Aromatoleum aromaticum EbN1: one gene and its partner. The protein of the gene in region 1 interacts with the protein of each later gene in a pairwise test. Links are inferred from orthologs where the notes say so. Each region holds a gene or a part of one and is shown in the gene's direction. Other genes may lie near its edges.

Region 1 (3,047 bases):
GCGCGCCGTAATGGCCGAGAACCGCGTGGGCGTAGGCCCGTTCGTCGTGATCGAGCCGATCGCTGATGCGCTGAAAACGGACCTGCGCGGCGCGCGGGTCGTCCTTGCGCGCGAGGCTGACCAGCGCCGTCAAGGCGAGCTCGCGGCCGGGCCGGGTCGCGGCGAAGTTCGCGGGCAGGCGGTCGAGGTACGCTTCGGGGGACTTCACTGCGTGGTCGAAACTGGCGAGCTTCGGCATTTCGCCGGCCGCGAGCCAGGCGAGCGTGCTGCGCGCCGCGGTGAAGCTGCGGCTCTCGATCTGCCGGCGGAATCGCCACCACAGCTCGTCCGCGCCGACAGCGCCGCCGGTCGCGAGTGCGCGCAGGACCGGCTCGCAGGCGACGTGGCTGTCGCTCAGTTCCATCCACTGGGCGCGCGTCTCGGCCAGCACTTTGGTGTCGCCGAGGTTGAGCCGGGCGGTGCGGTAATGGCAGCGCAGCTCGGCGTCCGGTTCGCGCAGGTCGACGTACAGGCGCAGGAATCCCGGCCAGTCCTCGTCGCGCACCGTGCGGCGCAGCCAGTCGGCGCGCAGGCGTTCCGCCAGCAGGCTGTCGGGATCCTGCAGCAGGAACTCGGTCAACTCGATGATCGGCGCCGGATCGGGGCGCGCAAGCTTGTTCGACAGCAGCCAGTACCTGACGTACGGATCGAGCGGATGTGAAGTGCGTTGCGTATCGAGCTGCTCGAGCGCGTCCCGGTCGCCGGTGCGCAGCGCCTCCCGCGCCGCCAGGATCCGTTCATCCCCGGGATCGCCGAGCACTCCCGCGCTCAGAACCATCAACCCCAGGGCCACGCCCGCCCACAATCCCTTGATCATCCCTTACCATCCTGTTTTTGATTCGACTCACCTTAGCACAGTGACGACCCCCGTTTCCCCTGCCGATGACGACGTGGACCGCATCCGGCGGGCACTGCGCGAGCGCGCGTGCGCCGAGCGCCTGGCGCTGCCGGACGAGCGCCGCGCGATGCTCACGGAGCAGCTCGAAGCGCATCTTGAGGGGGTGGTCACGCGACTTGCCCCGCGCGTGCTGGCGTTCTGCTGGCCGTATCGGGCCGAGCCCGACCTGCGTGCATGGATGTGCCGCTGGCTCGCCGGCGGACCCTCGCGCATCGCGGCGCTGCCGGTGGTACAGGCAAAGGCAACGCCGATGGTGTTCCGCAGGTGGATGCCGGGCATGGAAATGATCTTCGATCGTCACGGCATCCCGCATCCGCCCGCCGGCGCGGCGATCGTGCCCGACGCGGTGCTGGTGCCGTGCAACGCGTTCGACGCCGCCGGCTACCGGCTCGGCTACGGTGGCGGCTATTTCGATCGCACGCTGGCGCTGATCGACACGGTCGCGGTCGGTGTCGGCTTCGAGCTGGGGCGGGCCGAAACGGTGTATCCGCAGCGCCACGACCGCCCGATGCAGTGGATCGTGACCGAAACAGGGGCTTTCCCGGTCCGGCCGCACGCTGCCTGAAGCGGGGGTTCAGCCGAGGAACATGCGGTATGCCGGGTTCCCGGACTCATCGGCGGATTCATAGCCGAGCCGGTCGAGAAACGCGCTGAATGCCGTCTTGTCGCCGGGAGGCACCTGCATGCCGACCAGCACGCGACCCGAATCCGAGCCGTGGTTGCGGTAGTGGAACAGGCTGATGTTCCAGTCCGAGTGCAGATTCGTGAGGAAATTCATCAGGGCACCGGGGCGCTCGGGGAATTCGAAGCGGTACACCAGCTCGTTGTCGATGTGCGGCGCGTGTCCGCCGACCATGTAGCGGACGTGGCTCTTCGCCATTTCGTCGTCGGTGAGGTCGACTGCCGGCAGTTCGTGGCGCCCGAGCATCTCGATGAGGCGGGACGCCTCGGCGCGGTTGTGCACCGACACGCCGACGAAGATGTGCGCCTGTTCGGCGTCGGCGTAGCGATAGTTGAACTCGGTGATGTGGCGATCGCCGACGAGGCTGCAGAATTTGCGGAACGAGCCGGGGCGTTCCGGGATCGTCACGGCGAACACCGCCTCGCGTTGCTCGCCCACTTCGGCGCGTTCGGCAACGAAACGCAGGCGATCGAAATTCATGTTCGCGCCGGACGCCACCGCTACCAGGCACTTGCCATGCAGATTGTGGCGCTTCGCGTATTCCTTCGCCCCGGCGATCGCCAGCGCGCCGGAAGGCTCGAGGATCGAGCGCGTGTCCTCGAAGACGTCTTTCAGGGCGGCGCAGATCGCGTCGTTGTCGACGAGGACCATCTCGTCGACATACTCCCGGCACAGCCGGAAAGTCTCTTCGCCGATCTGCTTGACCGCGGTGCCGTCGGCGAACAGGCCGACCTGGTCGAGAACGACCCGTTCGCCCGCTGCGAGCGAGCGCGTCATCGCGTCGGCGTCCACCGTCTCGACGCCGACGATCCTGATTTCGGGCCGCAGCCGCTTCACGTAGGCGGCAACGCCGGCGATCAGTCCGCCGCCGCCAACGGCGCAGAAAATCGCGTGGATCGGATCGGGGTGCGCGCGCAGGATCTCCATGCCGATCGTGCCCTGTCCGGCGATGACGTCCGGGTCGTCATAAGGATGGACGAAAGTGAGCTTGTCCACCTTTTCCAGTTCCAGCGAGTGGGCGTAGGCGTCCGAGTAGGAGTCACCGGCGAGCACCACCTCGCCGCCCCGCGCCCTGACCGCGTCGACCTTGATCTGCGGCGTCGAAGTCGGCATCACGATCACCGCGCGCACCCCGAGCTTCTGCGCCGACAGCGCGACGCCTTGTGCATGATTGCCGGCCGAGGCGCAGATCACCCCCCGCTTGAGCGCCTGCGGCGGCAGGTGCGCCATCTTGTTGTAGGCCCCGCGCAGCTTGAAGCTGAATACCGGCTGCATGTCCTCGCGCTTGAGGTAGATGCGGTTGTGGATGCGTGCGGACAGGTTCGGGGCGAGGTCGAGCGGAGTTTCTTCCGCGACGTCATAGACGCGGGCGTTGAGGGTTTTTTCCAGATAATCCGGGATTGCGGCAGTCATCGGCGGTCCCTGAGC
Region 2 (3,145 bases), 1.3 Mb from region 1 along the record:
GACGGCAACATCGGCTGCCTGGTGAACGGCGCCGGTCTGGCGATGGCCACGATGGACACGATCAAGCTGTTCGGCGCCGAGCCGGCCAACTTCCTCGACGTCGGCGGCGGCGCGACGACCGAGAAGGTCACCGAAGCGTTCAAGATCATGCTCAAGAACCCCAAGGTCAAGGGCATCCTGGTCAACATCTTCGGCGGCATCATGAAGTGCGACACCATCGCCACCGGCGTGGTCGCCGCAGCCAAGGAAGTCAATCTCTCCGTCCCGCTCGTGGTGCGCATGAAAGGTACCAACGAAGACCTCGGCAAGAAGATCCTCGCCGAGTCGGGCCTGCCGATCATCGCCGCCGACACGATGGCGGAAGCTGCGACCAAGATCGTCGCGGCGGTCAAGTAAGGAGAGTGTGAATGTCCATCCTGATCAACAAAGACACCAAAGTCATTACCCAGGGCATCACCGGCAAGACCGGCCAGTTCCACACCGAGAAGTGCATCGAGTACGCCAACGGCAAGAACTGCTTCGTCGCCGGCGTGAACCCGAAGAAGGCCGGTGAGAAGATCCTCGACGTGCCGATCTACGGCTCGGTCAAGGACGCCAAGCAGGCCACCGGCGCGACCGTGTCCGTGATTTACGTGCCGCCGGCCGGTGCCGCCGATGCGATATGGGAAGCCTGCGAGGCCGACCTGGATCTGGCGATCTGCATCACCGAAGGCATCCCGGTCCGCGATATGCTGATCGTGCGCAACAAGATGAAGCAGAAAGTGGCCAAGGGCGGCAAGGAAACGCTGCTGCTGGGGCCCAACTGCCCCGGTCTGATCACGCCGGACGAGATCAAGATCGGCATCATGCCGGGTCACATCCATCGCAAGGGCCGCATCGGTGTCGTGTCGCGTTCGGGCACGCTGACCTATGAAGCCGTCGCGCAGCTGACCGAAATCGGTCTGGGTCAGTCGTCGGCAGTCGGTATCGGCGGCGACCCGATCAACGGCCTGAAGCACATCGACGTGATGCGCATGTTCAACGACGATCCGGACACCGATGCGGTGATCATGATCGGCGAGATCGGCGGTCCGGACGAAGCCGAAGCGGCGCAGTGGTGCAAGGCCAACATGAAGAAGCCGATCGTCGGCTTCATCGCCGGCGTCACCGCGCCGGCCGGCAAGCGCATGGGCCACGCCGGTGCGCTGATCTCGGGTGGTGCGGACACTGCTGACGCCAAGCTCGCGATCATGGAAGAGTGCGGCTTCACGGTGACGCGCAACCCGTCGGAGATGGCCAAGCTGCTGAAGGCGATGCTGTAAGCACGACTCACCCCGCCCAGTGGAAAAGCGCCGGCTGGACCGGCGCTTTTCGTTGCTGGGAGCGGGCAGGGAAAAACTGCTAGAATCCTTCGCTGCGCTTTTTCCCGCTTATCGTCCATCCGGAGTTTTTCATGGCAATCGAACGTACCCTGTCCATCATCAAGCCCGACGCCGTCGCGAAGAACGTGATCGGCAAGATCTACCAGCGCTTCGAAGATGCAGGCCTGAAGATCATCGCGTCGAAGATGGTGCATCTGTCCGAGCGCGAAGCCGGCCAGTTCTACGCCGTGCACAAGGAGCGCCCGTTCTTCAAGGATCTCGTGTCCTTCATGATTTCCGGGCCGGTGATGATCCAGGTGCTCGAAGGCGAGAGCGCGATTGCGACGAACCGCGACCTGATGGGCGCCACCGATCCGAAAAAAGCCGATGCCGGCACGATTCGTGCGGATTTTGCGGAATCCATCGACGCGAACGCGGTCCATGGTTCCGATGCGCCGGAAACGGCGGCAGTCGAGATTGCGTTCTTCTTTCCCGGCATGAACGTTTACACCCGCTGAACCCCTCACGGGGAGAGCCCGCGCATCGGCCCGCGCATCTTCATCGATAGCGGGCCGATTGCATTATGGGAGCTGTACGGAACGCAGATGCTTACACCGGTCAACCTGCTCGATTTCGACGTCGACGGTCTCGTCACCTGGTTCGCTGAACGGGGCGAGAAGCCTTTTCGCGCGCGCCAGGTGATGCGCTGGATGCACCGTTTCGGCGAAACCGATTTCGGCAACATGACCGACGTGGCGAAAAGCCTGCGCGCGAAGCTCGCCGAAGAAGCCTGCATCCGCGCGCCCCGCGCGATTCGCGATGCGGTATCGGTCGACGGGACGCGCAAATGGCTGCTCGACGTCGGCAGCGCGAACGCGGTCGAAGCGGTGTTCATTCCCGAGACGAATCGCGGCACCCTGTGCATTTCGTCACAAGCCGGGTGCGCGCTCGACTGCGCGTTCTGCTCGACCGGCAAGCAGGGCTTCAATCGCAACCTTTCGGCGGCCGAGATCATCGGCCAGCTGTGGCTCGCGAACCGGCTCCTCGGCGGCAGCGCGTCGCCGGCAGGTTCGAAGGACGGGGACGGCGGGCCCGACCACGCGTCCCGCGCGACCAAGCTGGACCATCGTGCTGCGGACGCCAAGGGCGTCCAATCCGACTCGTGGCGATCCTCTGACCCGGAGGAGGATCACAACGGCCGTGTCATCAGCAACGTCGTGATGATGGGGATGGGCGAACCGCTCGCGAACTTCGACAACGTCGTCACTGCGCTGCGGCTGATGCTCGACGATCACGCGTACGGACTGTCGCGCCGCCGCGTAACGGTGTCGACATCCGGCATCGTCCCGGCAATGGATCGCTTGCGCGACGAATGCCCGGTCGCGCTGGCAGTGTCGCTGCATGCGCCGGACGATGCGTTGCGCGACCGCCTCGTGCCGATCAATCGCAAATATCCGTTGCGCGAGCTGATGGCAGCGTGCCAGCGCTACCTCGAACGGGCGCCGCGCGACTTCGTGACCTTCGAATACGTCATGCTCGACGACGTCAACGACTCGGACGCACACGCCCGCGCGCTCGTCGAACTGGTGCGCGACGTGCCGTGCAAGTTCAATCTGATCCCGTTCAATCCTTTTCCGAACTCCGGCTTCGATCGTTCCCCGGCCGAACGCATCCGGCGCTTTGCGGCGATCCTCATCGACGCTGGCATCGTCACGACGACCCGCAAGACGCGCGGCGACGACGTGAACGCGGCCTGCGGGCAGCTCGCCGGACAAGTGCAGGACCGGTCGCGGCGCACGGTCAGG

What was found.
Region 2: the proteins of EBN1_RS09500 (region 1) and ndk interact in binary tests that used the Escherichia coli proteins (3 or more experiments, as listed by UniProt). The link is inferred for Aromatoleum aromaticum EbN1 from one-to-one orthologs.

What each region holds. Positions count from the first base shown.
Region 1 is NC_006513.1:2,010,473-2,013,519, forward strand. The notes cover bases 25-2,753. They hold EBN1_RS09500 (5-formyltetrahydrofolate cyclo-ligase), read left to right. Parts: upstream 25-1,004; coding sequence 1,005-1,502; downstream 1,503-2,753. Other genes in these bases: EBN1_RS09495 (lytic transglycosylase domain-containing protein), read right to left, coding at 25-856; ilvA (threonine ammonia-lyase, biosynthetic), read right to left, coding at 1,512-2,753. Outside these bases: more of EBN1_RS09495, read right to left, coding at 1-24; more of ilvA, read right to left, coding at 2,754-3,032. UniProt on the Escherichia coli protein: Involved in the removal of 5-formyltetrahydrofolate.
Region 2 is NC_006513.1:749,348-752,492, reverse strand. The notes cover bases 319-3,145. They hold ndk (nucleoside-diphosphate kinase), read left to right. Parts: upstream 319-1,432; coding sequence 1,433-1,858; downstream 1,859-3,145. Other genes in these bases: rlmN (23S rRNA (adenine(2503)-C(2))-methyltransferase RlmN), read left to right, coding at 1,946-3,145; sucD (succinate--CoA ligase subunit alpha), read left to right, coding at 408-1,301; sucC (ADP-forming succinate--CoA ligase subunit beta), read left to right, coding at 319-396. In the rest of the region: more of sucC, read left to right, coding at 1-318. UniProt on the Escherichia coli protein: Major role in the synthesis of nucleoside triphosphates other than ATP. The ATP gamma phosphate is transferred to the NDP beta phosphate via a ping-pong mechanism, using a phosphorylated active-site intermediate.